Regions from separate parts of the Janthinobacterium sp. BJB446 genome, predicted to be linked through region 2. Evidence: predicted binding sites of a transcription regulator. Region 2 holds the regulator's gene; each other region holds the start of a gene.

Region 1 (5,941 bases), on a different contig from region 2:
GACAGCGCCGTGCAATTGAACGGCGCGCTGTTCGAACTGCCCCTGTTTGCCATGGCGGACTTGCTGGGTTTTGCGCCAGCGCAATGGCCGGCGCTGGCCGCCTGGACGCGCGATTTCGTCGCCTGCCTGTCACCGTTGAGTAATGGAGAACAACTGGCTGGCGCGCAAGTGGCTGCAGACGCCTTGCTGCAAGGTTTTACCGTGTTGCTGCGCGAGGCGGATGCATTGCCCGGCAGCTTGCTGGCCAAGGTCGTGTCCGAGGCGGAAGCGCTGGGCTGGCGAGCCTCGGGCGGCGTGCTGGCCAACCTCGTGGGTCTGCTGTCGCAGACCTGCGATGCCACGGCCGGCTTGCTGGGCAATGCCATAGTTGCCTTGCGCACGCAACCGCAGTGGTCCACGCAAGTGCGTGCCGCCCCCCGGCTGTGGCCAGCCCTGCTGCGCGAGGTCAGCCGGCATGACCCCTCCATCCACAACACGCGCCGCTACACGGCGCAAGACGTGGAATTCGATGGCGTGCGCGTGCCGGCCGGGCAGATGATCGTCGTCGTGCTGGCCAGCGCCGGCCATGCGGAGTGCGGCTTTGGCCATGGCCGCCACATTTGTCCGGGCCAGTCCATCGCGCAGGCCATAGCCACGGCTTGCCTGCAGGCGTGGGCCGACGGGCTGGACCGCATGCCGCTGGCGTGGCGTTATCTGCCGTCGCTGAACGCGCGCATTCCTGTTTTTAGCCTGGGAGAAATGAAATGATTGCCGTGATTTTCGAAGTCTGGCCCAGCGTGGAAGGGCGCCAGCAGTATCTGGACCTGGCCGCCGCGCTGCGTCCCTTGCTCGATGAAGTGGACGGTTTCATTTCCATCGAGCGCTTCAGCAGCCTGAGCGAGCCAGGCAAATTGCTGTCGCTATCCTTCTTTCGCGACGAGGCTGCGCTGGCGCAATGGCGGCAGCTGGAAGCGCACCGCGCGGCGCAAACAGCCGGCCGGCAGGGCGTGTTTGACGACTACCGGCTGCGCATTGCCGCCGTCGTACGCGATTACGGCATGCTGGACCGGCAGCAGGCGCCGGCCGACAGCCGGCGGCGTCACAGCGTTTAGCGTGGCAGTGCGCCCTGCGTGATTTTCACTTTGACCCGGTACGTGGGCTCGGCCGCATTCAGGGCGGGCGGCGTGGCCGGATCGACATCGAGCAGGGTAAACGTCAGGTGGTTGACGGTGACGGAACTGGCGGCGCCGGGCATGGAGTCGGACAAGACGATGTCCGTGGCGCCTGCGCTGTTGAGCAAACTGAAACTGTAGCTGACGTAGCCTTTCCACACGCACACGGCGCCCTTGCGGCAGCGACTGTCGTTGACACGTTCGAGTTTCAGGGTGTCGGTGGCCGTGATGGCCACCTGTTCGCCCGGCGAGAGCACGTGGGTGACGCTGCGCGGCGTGTTTTCCGCGTCGCCGGCGCTGCCGGCCGCGCCGCAGCCAGCCAGCACGGCCAGGCAGGCGAAGAACAGGGGAAGCAACACGGTGCGGTAAGAGCGGGTCAGATAATGCATGTTTTTCCTTTCAGGTGGAGCGTCCCCGGCGTGCTTGTTCACGCGTGGGATGAAAATGATAGTAACAAAATGATATTTTTACGGCGCACTATTGGCGTGCTGCCGGTGAATTGATGCGCCAGCCACGCGGCGCGCCGATTACTGCGTAGAATGGCTGTTTTGAAAATCAGGAAACAACCATGAAAAAAACCGACCTGGCCAAAAGCGATGCCAAGAAACTGATGGGAAAGATGAATGTTCCCGGCGCCGGTGCATTCGGTAAGGAAGCGGTGGTCATCGACCGCCGCGAGCAGCGCAAGCGCGATCAGGCCCTGGGCCTGGTGCCATTCGCCGTCAAGCTGAACAGCGATCTGGTCTTGCAATTGCAGACCCTGGCCAAGGAACGCGGCGCGGATCTGAATGAATTGGTCGCCGAGCTGATCACCAAGGGCTTGGCTGCAGCGTAAGGGCTGACAATGTTCATCTGTTGATAAATATCAAGTTGTAAAACTAAAAGGCGCCTTGCGGCGCCTTTTGCATTGCGGCATTGCTTGCGATTACACGTAGGCGGCCAGGGCGCCCTTCATTTTTTTCAGCGCCGCCACTTCGATCTGGCGGATGCGTTCGGCCGATACGCCGAACTCTTCTGCCAGCGCGTGCAGGGTGGCGCCGGAGCCGTCGTCGTTGGCCAGCCAGCGCGCTTCGATGATGCGGCGCGAACGGGCGTCCAGCTTCGACAGTGCCGTTTCCAGGCCTTCCGATTGCAGACGCGTCACTTGTTCCGCTTCCAGTACCTTGGTCGGCTCGCTTTGCTCCGACGACAGATAGGCGATCGGCGAAAACTTGTCGTCCTCATCGTCGGTCGGCGATTCCAGCGCGATGTCGCGGCCGCTCAAGCGGGTTTCCATCTCGATCACTTCTTCGCGCTTCACGTCGAGCAGCTTGGCCAGCGCATCGATCTGCTTTGGCGTCATCGCGTCCAGGCCCGTCTTGTGGCTGCGCAGGTTGAAGAACAGCTTGCGCTGCGCCTTCGTCGTCGCGACCTTGACCAGGCGCCAGTTTTTCAGGATGTACTCGTGCATCTCGGCTTTCACCCAGTGCATGGCGTACGACACCAGGCGCACGCCCTGGTCCGGATCGAAACGCTTCACGGCTTTCATCAAGCCGATATTGCCTTCCTGAATCAGGTCGGCGTGCGGCAAGCCATAGCCCAGGTAGCCGCGGGCAATCGAGACCACCAGGCGCAGGTGCGACAGCACCAGTTCTTGCGCGGCGGCCAGGTCATTTTTTTCACGCAGGCGTGTCGCCAGCGAAATTTCTTCGTCATGGGTCAACATGGGCAGGCGGTTCACGGCCGAAATATAGGCGTCGATATTGCCCAGATTGCCAGTGAACCCGAGGCCCAGCGCATTACTTTTGGTCGGAACCAATGCGGACGTTGCGGACATCATAGTCATGTTTTCTCCCTCGTAGTCTTGCTTTGTTCCAGTTGGCCACGTCACGCGACGTGGCAGCTCGTATCTTCGTTTTTGCGTATTCGGTCTTGCACTTTGCAGATCGCGGCACCATCTTGATCTGGCGTCCATGGCGGTTCTGCTGTTGGTATGTCCCTATATTAGCACTCTCTGCTTGAGAGTGCCAATCAGCACATTTAATCGACCTGATAGCCTAAATGCTATAGCGAATGAATGCTTGATATACATCTTTAAAAAGCGATCTGAACAGCGCTGCAGGCCGCTTTACGACAACATGGCCAGTCTACGGCCTCTGGCTGAAGCGAGCCTTAAGAATACTTGCTTAATGTCAATATAACAGCAATATGGAGATGGCGAGACGCATGGCGGCGCGGGAGCGCCGCCATGGAAAGGAAGGTCAGTTCAGGCGCGCCAGGTGGCGCTGCACGCAGAGGAAGGCGCCGATCAGACCCAGGCCGGCGCTGAGGGCCAGCAAGCCGGCCATCGGCAGCGGCGCCAGCGGCACCAGCTGGAATTCGGACGCATACAGGCGGGCAAACTCGGCAATCGCGGTATTCAGCGGCTGCAAGGCCAGCGCCACGGCGCCCAGGGCCAGCGCACCGGCGCACAGGCCCAGCAGGGCGCCCGTGTAATAGAAGGGACGGTGGATGAAGGTATCGGTGGCACCGATCAATTTCGAGATGCTGATTTCATCGCGCTGCTGCATCACCTGCAGGCGGATGGTGTTGAAGACCACGGCGATCACCGCCACGCCCAGCGTGATCGCCAGCAGCAGCAGCACCAGGCGCAGCACGCCCAGCAGGGCCGCCAGGCGCTTGACCCAGGCCGAATCGACTTGCGCCGATTCCACGAATGGCAGCTGGCGCAACTGTTCCGCCACCGCATCGACATCCTGCGCTTCGCTGGCGCTGCTGAAGGCATCGAGTTTCAGCACATAGCTGTCGGGCAGGGGATTGTCGCCCAGGGTGCTGAGCACATCGGCCAGGCCGCTCTTGTTTTTCAGCGAGTCCAGCGCCTGTTCGCGCGGGATGAAGACGATCTTTGCCTTTTGCGGGCCCACGATCTTGCGCATGGCGCTCGCCAGGGCCACGGCTTGCTCGCGCGGCGTGTCGATCTTCAGGAAGACGCTGATTTCCGGGTCGACCGACATCTGTTCCGACATGGGGCGGACATTGTCGAGCATGGTCAAGCCGGCGAACGGCAGCGACAGGGCGATGGCGACGACGAGCACGTTCAATAGAAAGCCGCCCGGCGACTTGCGCAAGTGAATCAGTGCCGAACCGAGGGCGAAGCGGTGTTGACGGAACCAGCCTCTCATGCCTGCTCTCCCTGCGCGTCGTCCTGGTCGGGAGAGGGCGCAAAATCGGGATCGGGCGGCGCGAAGACGGGCGCCTGCGTGGCCTTGTCGATGGCGACCAGCTGGCCGTTTTTCAGGTGGATCACGCGGGCGGCGGCGTCGAGCATCTGTTCGTCATGGCTGGAAATGAGGCAGGTCACGCCCACGGAGTGGAATGCTTTCAGGGCGTCGAGCACCTTGTTGGCGCTGGCGCGGTCCAGGTTGGCCGTCGGTTCGTCGGCCAGGATGATCTGCGGCCGGTTGACGATGGCGCGCGCGATCGACACGCGCTGCTGTTCCCCGCCCGACAGCGACAGCGGTCGCGCCATGGCGCGGTCCAGCAGTCCCACCTTGTCGAGCGCGGCGCGCGCGCGCTGTTCGGCGGCCGCCTTGTGGGCGCCGACGACGAGCAGCGGCAGCATGACGTTGGCCAGGATGGAGCGGTCGTTGAGCAATTTTTGCTGCTGGAAGATCAAGCCCATGTTACGGCGCAAAAACGGCACGCCGGCCGGCTTGATCTTCGCCATGTCCTGGCCATTGACGATCAGCTTGCCCGACGTGGGGCGTTCCATGGCGGCGATCATTTTCAGCAAGGTGGATTTGCCGGCGCCGGACGGGCCAGCCAGGAACACCAGCTCGCCCTTGGCAATACTGAGCGAAATGTCGCTGAGCGCCACGGCATCGGGGGAGTATTGCTTGGAGACGTGCTGAAATTCAATCATGTATGGGCTTATCCGAGCAGCGCTTCGACAAATTCGGCAGCCACGAAAGGCTGCAAGTCTTCAATTTTCTCACCGATGCCGATGAAATACACGGGCACGGGGCGTACGCGGGCAATTGCCGCCAGCACGCCGCCCTTGGCGGTGCCGTCCAGCTTGGTGATCACCAGGCCGCTCAACTGCAGGGCATCGTCGAAGGCCTTCACTTGCGTGAGGGCGTTCTGGCCCGTGTTGCCGTCGATGACGAGCAAGGTTTCATGCGGTGCGCCATCCATGCCCTTGCCGATCACGCGCTTGATTTTCTTCAATTCTTCCATCAGGTGCAACTGCGTCGGCAAGCGGCCTGCCGTGTCAACCATCACCACGTCGATGCCGCGCGCTTTTGCCGATTGCACGGAGTCGTAAGCCACGGCGGCCGGGTCGCCCGATTCCTGCGAAATCACGGTGACGTTGTTGCGCTCGCCCCAGACCATCAGCTGCTCGCGCGCGGCGGCACGGAAGGTGTCGCCCGCGGCCAGCAGCACGGACTGGTTATTCGACTGCATGTGCTTGGCCAGCTTGCCGATGGTGGTGGTCTTGCCGGCGCCATTCACGCCGGAAATCATCATCACCAGCGGCTTGTGGCGGCCCAGCTCGAAGCGCTTTTCCAGCGGCGAGAGCAGGTCGATCAGCAGCACTTTCAGGGCGGCCTTGACGGCGGCCGCGTCGAGCAGCTTGTCTTCCTTGACCCTCTTCTTCAGTTCCGTCAGCAGGAATTCCGTGGCGTCGATGCCGGCGTCGGACATCAGCAGCGCCGCTTCCAGCTCTTCGTACAGGGCGTCGTCGATCTTCGCGCCGACAAACAGCACGGACAGGGTGTTCGAGGTTTTCGACAGGCCTGCCTTGAGGCGCG
Region 2 (5,941 bases):
ACTCCAATTTATATTTTGAATATCAAATATAGATTTTCATGATATCTCTTCCCGGTAGCCGCCTGGCGGCTACCGTTGCTGCAACTTAGGCCGGATTGCAGGCGACCTTTACCGATGTCACATTCGCTTCGCCCATGGTGCCGCCGCCTGTGCCCGGCTGTACAACGCACAGCAGACCCTTCGGCTGCACGGAGACGCTGACGCCATAGGTATCGCCATAGGCGACGGAGCCAGCCATGGTAAAGGTCGTGGAGTCCTTGACCACTGTTGTTGTTGTACTACCGTTAATCAGCACCAGACCGTCCACCGTCAGGCCGGAAATCGTGCCACCCACGGTATATCTGTTTTGCGCACAAGCAACAGCGGCGCTGATAGTGAGGTAATGACCAGCCGAACCTGAACCACCGCTGATGCTGCAAGTCATGTGCGCCGGTTGCTGCTGGATGGTGATGTTGTAGTCGGTACCATAGTCGATGCGCTTGGCAAAGGTAAACGCTGTTTTCCCCGCAGGAACCGGCAGGGAGTCGCCGCTATTGACCAGGATCAGTCCTTCATTGTTCAAGCCTGAGATCGTGCCGCTGACATCATACGAGGCCTTGCCGCCGCAAGCGGCCAGTCCCAAGGTCAGCAGCAGTGCGGCGATAGGGCGCAAGCAGGATAACTTCATGTATTTCTCCAAAAAATAGGTGACGGATCGCAAGGATTACTGCGGCTTGCAGTCAAGTGTGGCTGCGGTCGTGGCGGCAGATCCCATCTTGCCGACCGTATCGCTGCCATCGGCACTGCTGGAACCCTGGAAGCGGCACGTCAGGCCCGTTGGCTGAGCCAGTATGGAAATGCCGTACGAGGCACCGTCATCAACGCTTTTGAATTCGTAGGTGGTGGCGCCAGCCAGCAGGGTGGTGCCGTTGGGGCCCATCACCAGGCGCAAACCATCCGTGGTCAGGCCCGTGACCGTGCCGCTCAACGGGTAGGCGTTGGTCTGGCAGTTCACCTGGGCCGTGGTCACGGAGTAGCTCGATGCCTTGCCGACGCCATTGATAATGGTGCAAACGGCACCCTTGGGCTGTTGTGCGATGGTGATATTGTAGCGGTCATCGTTCTTGACCAGCTTGGTGAAAACAAAGCTGGCCTGGCCCGCAGGAATCGGCAAGCTTTCCCCGTCATTCAGGAGAATCAGGCCATCTTTGGCCAGGCCGACGACTTGGCCTTGCAGATACAGGTTGCCGCCGCTGCCACCGCAGGCTGCCAGTGTGACGGCGCAAGCCGCCGCCAGCATCGAGCGCAGGTACAAATTTTTCATACATTCTCCAAAACGAATTAGGTTGGGTAGCGCAACGCGGACGCTGGCGCCGCATTGGAATGGCGCCTATTTTAGTCTATCTGGCAAGCTGAATGATCTTGCCTTGTATCACCCTGTAACAATTTTTCGCCGGGAAGCGCTGGCCCGGCCCCATTTCACGGAGGCGCAGCCATGCCGGCGGCGGCGATCAATGCGACAATACAGGCAGGCTGCGCACTGTGGCGTGGCATCCACCGTGAATCCCATGTCTATTGCCCCTGTAAAACCTGCCGTGCCGCCCAAGGCCATCCTGTTCGACCTCGACGATACCTTGTGGCCCATCGCGCCCGTGATTGCCGCCGCGGAAACCCTGCTGCACGACTGGCTGGCCACGCATGCGCCCAAGGTGGCGCAGCAGTTTTCCATCGAGGTGCTGCGCCAGCACCGCCTGGCCATGCTCCATGAACAACCGCATTTCCATGGCAACCTGATCGAGTTGCGCCGCGCGGGCTTGCTGGCTGCCTTCGAGGCGGCCGGCGAGGATCCTGTCCTGGTCGATGGCGCCATCGCGCAGTTCCTGGCTGCGCGCCATCGCGTCCAGCCGTATGACGACGTCTTGCCTGGCCTTGCCTGGATGGGCCAGCGCATGCTGGTCGGCTCGATTTCGAATGGCAATGCGGACCTTGAAATTATCGGCCTGGCACAGCATTTTAAAGTCTCCATCGCCGCCAGCGATTTCGGCGTGGCCAAGCCTGACGCGAGCATCTTCCTGGCCGCTTGCGCCGCGCTGGGCGTGGCGCCGCATGAGGCCGTGTATGTCGGCGACGACCTGTATTTCGACGTCACGGGAGCGCAGGGGGCGGGCATGCGCGCCGTCTGGATGAACCGCAAGGGCAGCGACGCGCATCTGGCCGCCGGTGTGCAGCCCGACGCCATCTGCGCCAACTTCGATGAATTGCTGCTGTGGCTGCAGGGGCAACTGGAAGATTGATCGCCGCCGGGCGGGCGAACGTGCATAATAGGCGCTGTTGATGCACGTTCGGCCGCTTTCGTTGCCGCTTGCTTAACAACATACTTGCTTAAATAAAACACCATGCAACTCGATACACGTGCCCAAACACTGCTGAAAGCCCTGGTCGAGCGATATATCGCCGACGGCCTGCCGGTCGGTTCGCGCGCCTTGTCGAAAATTTCCGGCCTGGACCTGTCGCCGGCCACGATCCGCAACATCATGGCCGACCTGGAAGAGCTCGGTTATGTGTCCAGCCCTCACACCTCGGCCGGACGCATCCCCACGCCGCGCGGCTACCGCATCTTTGTCGATACCTTGCTGACCGTCCGGCACCTGGACGAGCATCTGGTGGAGTCGCGCATGCGCCTGCAGACGCCGCAACCGCAAAAAACCATCGCCAACGCGGCGCAGATGCTGTCGTCGCTGTCGCAGTTTGCCGGTGTCGTGCTCACTCCGCGCCGCGAATCCGTATTCCAGCAAATCGAATTCCTGCGCCTGTCCGAAAAACGCATCCTGCTCGTCATCGTCGCCCCCGGCGGCGACGTGCAGAACCGTTTATTGCTGACGGAGGCCGACTATACGCCGGCGCAACTGGTGCAATCGGCCAATTACATCAACCAGAATTATGGCGGCCTGTCATTCGATGCCGTGCGCGTGCGCCTGCAGGGCGAATTGCGCCAGTTGCGCGACGATATGGGCAGCCTGATGCAGGCGGCCGTGGAAGCGGGCAGCGAAGCGATGGCCGACCATAGCGATGACATGGTGATTTCCGGCGAGCGCAACTTGCTCAGCGTGAGCGATCTGTCATCGAATATGCATTCGCTGCGTCAGATGTTCGACATGTTCGAGCAAAAAACGGGTTTGATGCAGCTGCTCGACGTATCGAGCAAGGCGACGGGCGTGCAGATATTCATCGGTGGCGAATCGAACCTGGTGCCGATGGATGAGATGAGCGTGGTGACGGCGCCGTATGAAGTCAACGGCAAGATCGTGGGCACGCTGGGAGTGATCGGACCGACGCGCATGGCCTACGAGCGCGTCATCCCGATTGTCGATATCACGGCCAAGTTGCTGTCAAGCGCGCTCAGCCATCATTGATCGTACTGCCTGGCGCGCCAGCCGCCCCGTGGGAGCTGCCAGCTGTGGTCAGGCGGTTTTGTGCGGGCAAGCCGTCTTGATGCAGTTGCCATAGATGGCCAAGGCGTGTTCGGCGATCTTGAAGCCGCGCTCTTCGGCTACCTTTTGCTGGCGCACTTCGATGTCTTCGTCGAAGAATTCCTCGACCCGGCCACAGTCGAGGCACACCAAGTGGTCGTGGTGGGAACCTTCGTTGAGTTCGAAAATCGCCTTGCCGGTTTCAAAATGGTTGCGGTTGAGCAAGCCTGCCTGTTCGAATTGCGTCAGGACGCGGTAGACAGTTGCCAAGCCGACATCCATATTGTCGGCCAGCAGAATCTTGTAGACGTCTTCCGCGGTCAGGTGGCGTACCGGGCTACTCTGGAAGATATCGAGTATCTTCAGCCGTGGCAGGGTGGCTTTCAGGCCGCTTGCCTTGAGATCACTAGGATTGTTACTCATGTTTGTTGCTCGTATGTGGGTCAGGTGCTTTATCATATAGCGTTTTAGCGGGGAGTGCCAAAATATGCATTTTTTGGCAGGCCGGCCACTCCTGGCGTTTTGTTCATCAAATTGAGGTCATTTATGCGCGTAACACCGGCTGTATTGCCATCTCTCTGGCACCGTATTTCATTTCGAGCACCAGTTGTGGCAGGCATGGTCTGTGTCGCGCTGGCCATGTCCGGCTGCGCCAGCCGTGGCATCCTTGGCGAAAAGCCGGCAGCTGCTCAAAAAGAAGGCAAGGAACTGGTCCCCGAACAGGGCGCACAAACGACCACCATTACGCCGCTGCAAAAATTCATGTGGTTTTTCTCGCCCTACCGTCCTGACATTCAACAAGGCAACTTTGTCTCCGAAGAGATGCTGGCCCAGTTGAAAGTGGGCATGACGCGCGACCAGGTGCGTTTCGTCCTCGGCACCTCGCTGCTGACCGATATCTTCCATGCCGACCGCTGGGATTATCCATTCCGCCTGGCCCGGGGCAGTGGCGAAACCACCAGCAGCCGCGTGGTCGTGTACTTCGGCAAAGATGGCAAGGTTGAACGTTTCGAAGGCGGCAACTTGCCGACGGAGAAAGAATACATCGACCGTATCGCCGGCCCGTCGCCGTTCGCCAAGGTCGCCAAGGCCGACGTGCCTGCCGCCGCCGTGCCATCGCCCGTGGCGCCAAGCGCCGTGCCCGTGCCGGCCGATGCCGCGCCCGCCATTCCTGTGAGTAAGCCGGAAGTGACGCCTGCGCCTGCCGCCGAGCCTGCACCTGCTGCCGAACCCACCAAATAAGTTGCTGTAAGAGAATAAAATGACTGAACTGAAAATTGCCATCGCTGGCGCCAGCGGCCGCATGGGCCATATCCTGATCGAAGCGGTCAGCAATGCGCCTGACGCCGTGCTGGCCGGCGCCCTCGACCGCGCTGGTTCGCCTTCCGTCGGCCAGGATGCGGCCGCCTTTCTCGGCAAGCCTGCCGGCGTGCTGATCGCATCCGATCTGGCCACCGGCCTGGCCGGCGCCGATTACCTGATCGACTTCACGCGTCCCGAAGGCACTTTGCAGCACCTGGCGTATTGCGCCGAGCATGGCATCAAGATGATTATCGGCACCACGGGTTTCGATGACGCTGGCAAGGCCGCGATTGCCGCCGCCGCCGAAAAGACGGCCATCATGTTCGCCCCGAACATGAGCGTGGGCGTGAATGTCACCATGAAGCTGCTGGAACTGGCCGCGAAAAGCCTGTCCGAAGGCTACGATATCGAGATCATCGAAGCACATCACCGCTTCAAGGTCGATGCGCCATCGGGCACCGCCCTGCAAATGGGTGAAGTGGTGGCCGGCGCCCTGGGCCGCGACCTGAAGGAATGCGCCGTGTACGGCCGCGAAGGCGTGACGGGCGAACGCGACCCGTCGACCATCGGCTTTGCCACCATCCGCGGCGGCGATATCGTCGGCGATCATACGGTGCTGTTTGCCGGCATCGGCGAGCGCATCGAGATCAGCCACAAGTCGAGCAGCCGCGTCACCTACGCCCACGGCGCCTTGCGCGCCGCGCGTTTCCTGGCCGACAAGCCGACCGGCCTGTTCGACATGCAGGATGTGCTGTCGCTGAAGAACTGAGGAAGACCATGGCCACTGCAATACTGAACGGCAAAGAGATTACCGACGCAGCGAGCTTTCACGCGCAATGCGTGCAAGCCTTCGGTTTCCCCGAGTTCTACGGCAACAGCATGGACGCCTGGGTTGATTGCCTCAGCTATCTGCGCGATGACGAAAACATGACGCAGTTCCGTTTGAAACCGAACGAAGTGCTCGACATTGTTGTGCAGGATGCTGAAAGCATGAAGGCGCAAGTGCCGGACTTGCTGGAAGAAATCACGTTCTGTATCGCCGGCATCAATGAGCGCTATGACGATTATGGCGAGAAGCCGGCGTTGAAGCTGGTATTGAAGTAGGTCGGATTAGCGCGCAAGCGCGTAATCCGACATACCCAACATTTACACGACCTTGCGTTCGCGCAAACCGTCGATCTGGCCGCCAT
Region 3 (5,941 bases), on a different contig from region 2:
TCGAAATATTTGCCGCCCTCTTCAAACTGGCTGTGATCGGGATACGCGCCGCTGGCCACTTCGGCCACGCCCGCCACGCCCGGCTGCGGGCAGCTCGAGTGATAGAACAGCACGCCATCGCCCGGTTGCATGCCATCGCGCATGAAGTTGCGCGCCTGGTAGTTGCGCACGCCGAACCACGGCATGGTGTGTTTGGGCGCCGCCATCAGGTCGTCGATGCTCACTTCATCGGGTTCGGATTTCATCAGCCAATATTGTTTCATATTCACTCCCTATCAAAAGCAACAGGCGTAAAAAAACGGTTGCGCATCGATGCTGCAACCGTTTTCTTGGTACTGCGAATTGGGCCCCGCCTGTGCCGCTATGCCGGCATCCCGAACCAAACGGTTCAAGGTGGTCACGTTAGTTCAATTTCGGGTTCGTCGAACGAGCGACGCTCACTCCCATCAAACAAAATTCGCAACCGATGCGCATAAATGGTTCAAGGAATATATGGCAATCGCGAACACCGCAGGGTAGACCCAAGTTTACTCCTTTGATCGCGCATCGCAAAGACAAATCGTACCGTATCCACTTAAAAACCAATTAATAACACCGAATAAAACCGTAGCGAGCGGCGATGAATTGTGGCTAAGAAGCGCAGCTGTGCTAGAGCACAGCGAGCATCGCAGGCCGCAATGCGCGACGCGCAGCAGGTTTGATTCGATGTTTAAAAAAGGTTTTCCTGGGGCGTCAGGGCACTATCCAGGACTGTGTGCATGGCCGAGATTTTCTGCTTCACTTCCAGTATCGTCAATTCCGACAGCGGACCTTGCGGCGACTTCACGGAGAGGAATTCCGCGGCCACGCCCAGGGCGGCCAGCACGGCGATGCGGTCGTTGCCCTTGACCTTGCCCGCGTCGCGGATGGCTTTCATTTTGCTATCGAGATAGATCGCCGCTTCGCGCAGCGCGCGCTCTTCGCCGTCGCGGCACACCATGCTGTAGGACTGGCCCATGATATTGACATCGACACGCGGCATTACGCTTCCTTCTCGTTCTCGGCACTATAGGCGCCCGCTTCCGAAGCGGCTTGCTCCAGGCCGGCTTGCACCAGTTCGGGAATTTTTTCCAGCAAAGCTTCCACCCGCTCCTGCGCCTCGCGCATGCGCTGCACATACAGGGCGTTCTCGGCGGCCAGCGCGGCATTGTCCTTGCGCAGTTGCGCGTTTTCACGGCGCAGCGCATGGGTCATTTCGGCCAGCAGGCCTATTTTGTCGGATAATTCGTTGAATTCGGAAATCATCCCGCCACTATAGGGCGGACGCTCCATGGGCGTCAATCGAATCACGCCGCTGTCACACATATTTACATCAATGCAGGGCAGTTGGCGGACAATACACGCTTTTTCCGGCGCTTTTCGCCAAGTGCGCGCATCTGCCGACGCCGCGATGGCAGCGTTTTACTCGTCGACGTAATCGGGTTCGATATCGAGTCCGCCATAGCGGTTTTCGCAAGAGCGGCGCGTCAGCGTCTGTTGTCCGCCCTTGCCGTCAAGAACCATCGTCAAGTCGCGGCAAGTACTGCGATAACTGCCAGGCTTGGCGTCCGTCCCCGAGGGCGTCAGGCGCACTGCCAGCGGCACCGCATTGCCCAGGCCCTTGTTGCTCCACTGGCGCGTCTTGCCATCCTCTTCATCTTTCAAGGTGCGCACGGCGGCCGTCAGCAGCGCTTTCTGTTCCCTGGCATTGAGCTTGGCGATGGTGACGTCGGACAGAAATGGCGGATACACGACGGGCGCCGGGTCCTTGCCCTGCACATCCCAGCGTCCGCTGTTCTGCGAACAGGTGCGGCGGCTCAGGTCCTGCGACTTGTCGCCCGCGGTGACGACGAATTTCAGGTCGCGGCACACGTGCGCCTTCAAGCTGTGTTCCGTCATGCCGGAGTTGCTGAAGTTATATGTAACTTTCACCAGCACGCCATTGTCGGCGCCGTTGTCCCACACATGGGCTTCCTGGTCGTCGTCGTCCTTGTTCAAATCGTTGAACAAGTCATTGAGCAACATTTCCTTTTCCAGCGGCGTCAGGGCCGCCACGGTGATCTCGTCGACGATGGTGGGCGTTTGCGCCGCGGCATTGCCCAGGCAGGCGAGACCGACGAGAGTAGCGCCCAACAGGCGCAGGGCGGGATGGGAAATCGGGAATGGCATGGCGTGCTTTCTGGTGCGAGTGGTGATATTGATATGCAATTGCAATCATCTTATCAAATTTCATAGTCAAACTCTGTTTCCTATGCGTACAGGAACGCCCCCTCTCCGAACGGCATGCTAGAGTCGCGCCTGTTGCTGACGCCCGGGAACGAGGCTTGTGCTGGCGCAAACCCTGTGTAGATGCAGGCTCTGCTCAGCATCTATCTATATGTTCCCCTTGAATAAGCCCCCTACCGTCCCTATAATTAGCACTCGTTAGTAGAGAGTGCTAACAAACTCTTTCGTAGCAATCCTCAGGACTGATGGTGCTTGCCAGGCCACTGCAGGGAACGCTACGCGGCGGGCGACGCCGCGATGCACCACTGCCGGATACAGGCAAGGACAGGATGACATGGGGTTTGCTTGACCGTTGCGGGCTGCTTTCAACGGCGGTCACTGAAAGCACGTCTGGCGCTGTGCCAGGCATGTATTCATTTAGCAACACCTATCCATTGAACTTTAAGGAGTTTTGTATGAATCTGCGCCCATTGAACGATCGCGTCATCGTCAAACGCCTCGACCAGGAAACCAAGACTGCGTCCGGCCTCATCATTCCTGATGCAGCTGCTGAAAAACCGGATCAAGGCGAAGTCCTTGCCGTAGGCAATGGCAAGATTCTCGACGACGGCAAAGTGCGTCCTCTGGATGTCAAAGTGGGCGACCGCGTCCTGTTCGGCAAGTACGCCGGCCAAACCGTCAAAGTTGACGGCGATGAGCTGCTGGTCATGCGCGAAGAAGACATCATGGCGATCGTCGTCAAGTAATTGTTTCCACGTTGTAGACAGATACATCCCGAAACTCAGGAGAATTGAACATGGCAGCTAAAGAAGTAGTATTCGGCGACGCAGCGCGCGCCAAGATGGTCGAAGGCGTCAACATCCTCGCCAACGCAGTCAAAGTAACGCTGGGCCCGAAAGGCCGCAACGTGGTCCTGGAGCGCTCGTTCGGCGCCCCTACCGTCACCAAGGATGGTGTCTCGGTAGCGAAAGAAGTTGAACTCAAAGACAAGCTCATGAACATGGGCGCGCAAATGGTCAAGGAAGTTGCTTCCCGCACCAGCGACAACGCCGGCGACGGCACCACCACCGCAACCGTGCTGGCACAAGCCATCGTGCGCGAAGGCATGAAGTTCGTTGCCGCCGGCATGAACCCGATGGACCTGAAGCGCGGTATCGACAAGGCAGTTGCTGCCACCGTCGAAGAACTGGCGAAAATCGCCCGTCCTTGCACCACGACCAAGGAAATCGCCCAGGTTGGCGCGATCTCGGCAAACTCGGACTACTCGATCGGCGAGCGTATCGCTGAAGCGATGGAAAAAGTCGGCAAGGAAGGCGTCATCACCGTTGAAGACGGCAAGTCGCTGAACGACGAGCTGGACATCGTTGAAGGCATGCAGTTCGACCGCGGCTACCTGTCGCCATACTTCATCAACAACCCGGAGAAACAAGTTGCCGTACTGGACAGCCCATTCGTCCTGCTGTGCGACAAGAAAATCTCGAACATCCGCGACCTGCTGCCGGTACTGGAACAAGTCGCAAAAGCTGGCCGTCCACTGCTGATCATCGCAGAAGACATCGAAGGCGAAGCGCTGGCTACCCTGGTTGTGAACAACATCCGCGGCATCCTGAAAACTTGCGCAGTGAAAGCACCTGGCTTCGGCGACCGCCGCAAAGCCATGCTGGAAGACATCGCTGTCCTGACCGGCGGCCAAGTGATCGCTGAAGAAGTCGGCCTGACCCTGGAAAAAGTGACCCTGGCCGAACTGGGCCAAGCGAAACGCATCGAAGTGGGCAAGGAAAACACCATCGTTATCGATGGCGCCGGCGAAGCAGCTTCGATCGAAGCACGCGTGAAACAAGTGCGTGTACAGATCGAAGAAGCGACCTCGGACTACGACCGTGAAAAACTGCAAGAGCGCGTCGCCAAACTGGCTGGCGGCGTTGCCGTGATCAAGGTTGGCGCAGCCACCGAAGTCGAAATGAAAGAGAAAAAAGCCCGCGTTGAAGATGCACTGCACGCGACCCGCGCTGCCGTGGAAGAAGGCATCGTGCCAGGCGGCGGCGTAGCCCTGCTGCGCGCACGCGCCAACATCACGGTCAAGGGCGACAATCCTGATCAAGATGCTGGTATCAAGATCGTCCTGCGCGCAATGGAAGAGCCACTGCGCATGATCGTGCAAAACGCTGGCGAAGAAGCTTCGGTCGTCGTGGCAGCCGTACTGGCTGGCTCGGGCAACTACGGCTACAACGCTGCCAACGGCACGTATGGCGACATGGTGGAAATGGGCGTCCTGGACCCAGCCAAAGTGACCCGTTCGGCGCTGCAAAACGCCGCTTCGATCGCTTCGCTGATGCTGACGACCGACTGCATGGTCTGCGAAATCGCTGACGACAAGGCAGGCGGCGGCATGGGCGGCGGCATGGGTGGTATGGGCGGCATGGGCGGCATGGACGGCATGATGTAATGTCCGGCGGCTGAACGCGCAGGCGACGGCGCGCTCAGCCGCACACGCAGGGACAGGGCTGGCAGACCAAAAGCTGCCAGCGCCTCCCGGCGGCCCCGAAAGCCACCTTCTACGGAAGGTGGCTTTTTTTCGCCTGTTGATTTTGCAAGCCCGTTGGCAAGCCCGGCGATTGCCGGCCTGTGCATTTTGCTTTAGCATGGCCGCCATCGTCCCTCTTTCTCACGCTCACCATCATGTCGCCACGCGCCTCTTCTTCCAAAACCACCATCATCGCCGGCATCCTGGCCGGCTTGCTGGCCGCCGGGCTCGGTGCTTTCTACCTGCATCAGCAGTCCGCGCCGCAGGCAGACAATGCCCCGACCGCGAGCAGCCAGACGGCGGTGCCGGAGCAGAACGCGCGCGCCGTCGATGCGCTGATGGCTTTGCCGGAAATCAAGGCATGGTCGGCGCATATCGAAAAGGCGTCCGGCGGCCGCGCGCACGGCGCCGTGATGGAAACGTCGCCCGAGACGCGCCTCATCGATGGCGTCGCTTGCTACCAGCTGAGCTTTTTCGAAAGCACGCCCGATGCGGCGCACCGGTGGGAGAGTTTCGTCGTCACGCCCGACGGCAAGCGCATCCTCGTCGACGACATCGTCAGCGGCGACCTGATCAGCCTGGAACAATGGCGCAAGGACAATGCGCCCATGCAGCGCATCGCCACGCAGTAACACCCCAAGCCGACGCGATGGCCAGGGACACTGGCGTTGCAGCGCAAGCTTTACTTTCTGGCATCGAAGCCCGATACTCGCCCACATGCCCGCCATCACTGTCCGCCCCCTCACGCCAGACGACGCCAGCGCCTACCGCGCGCTGCGCCTGGCCGGCATCGCCGAACTGCCCGCCGCCTTCTGCACCACGCATGCGGCGGAAAGCGGCTTGCCGCTGGCACAGATAGCCGAGCGCTTGCACGCCACCTCCCACCAAATAATATTTGGCGCTTTCAACAAGGAACAATTGATCGCCATGGCCGGCCTGCGCCGCGAACCGATCGCCGTCGTGCATGACAAGGCCAGCCTGTGGGGCGTGTACGTGGCGCCGCAGGCGCGCGGGCGCGGCGCGGGACGGCAACTGGTGCAGGCCGCCATCGCCCATGCCTGCGCCATTCCCGAGCTGGGCCGCGTGCGCCTGGCCGTGGCACAGGACAACCACGCGGCATTGACCCTGTACCTGGCTTGCGGTTTTACCCTGGAGGACTGTCCCGCATCGGAT

The links. Region 2 encodes HrcA, which represses chaperone genes, less so after heat shock. Its sites were predicted from a motif close to TTAGCACTCNNNNNNNNNGAGTGCTAA; they were not measured.
Region 1: a site for HrcA is predicted at 3,135-3,161, ahead of rpoH (RNA polymerase sigma factor RpoH). Genes of this name have one in related genera too.
Region 3: a site for HrcA is predicted at 2,433-2,459, ahead of groES (co-chaperone GroES). Genes of this name have one in related genera too.

The regions. Positions count from the first base shown of each region.
Region 1 covers NZ_PDZK01000005.1:65,874-71,814, reverse strand. The annotation lists gene CSQ92_RS24395 (cytochrome P450) at 1-747, shown strand, start outside; gene CSQ92_RS24390 (antibiotic biosynthesis monooxygenase family protein) at 744-1,091, shown strand; gene CSQ92_RS24385 (hypothetical protein) at 1,088-1,540, opposite strand; gene CSQ92_RS24380 (hypothetical protein) at 1,720-1,986, shown strand; gene rpoH (RNA polymerase sigma factor RpoH) at 2,077-2,970, opposite strand; gene ftsX (permease-like cell division protein FtsX) at 3,392-4,312, opposite strand; gene CSQ92_RS24365 (cell division ATP-binding protein FtsE) at 4,309-5,052, opposite strand; gene ftsY (signal recognition particle-docking protein FtsY) at 5,061-5,941, opposite strand, start outside.
Region 2 covers NZ_PDZK01000002.1:686,400-692,340, reverse strand. The annotation lists gene CSQ92_RS18805 (hypothetical protein) at 86-700, opposite strand; gene CSQ92_RS18800 (hypothetical protein) at 704-1,303, opposite strand; gene CSQ92_RS18795 (HAD family hydrolase) at 1,548-2,273, shown strand; gene hrcA (heat-inducible transcriptional repressor HrcA) at 2,376-3,392, shown strand; gene fur (ferric iron uptake transcriptional regulator) at 3,441-3,872, opposite strand; gene CSQ92_RS18780 (outer membrane protein assembly factor BamE) at 4,068-4,691, shown strand; gene dapB (4-hydroxy-tetrahydrodipicolinate reductase) at 4,711-5,520, shown strand; gene CSQ92_RS18770 (barstar family protein) at 5,529-5,855, shown strand; gene CSQ92_RS18765 (CaiB/BaiF CoA transferase family protein) at 5,898-5,941, opposite strand, start outside.
Region 3 covers NZ_PDZK01000001.1:3,512,957-3,518,897, forward strand. The annotation lists gene CSQ92_RS15545 (EVE domain-containing protein) at 1-263, opposite strand, end outside; RNA gene ssrS (6S RNA) at 343-520, opposite strand; gene CSQ92_RS15555 (cell division protein ZapA) at 710-1,021, opposite strand; gene CSQ92_RS15560 (DUF904 domain-containing protein) at 1,021-1,311, opposite strand; gene CSQ92_RS15565 (hypothetical protein) at 1,441-2,187, opposite strand; gene groES (co-chaperone GroES) at 2,700-2,990, shown strand; gene groL (chaperonin GroEL) at 3,041-4,690, shown strand; gene CSQ92_RS15580 (hypothetical protein) at 4,924-5,400, shown strand; gene CSQ92_RS15585 (GNAT family N-acetyltransferase) at 5,486-5,941, shown strand, end outside.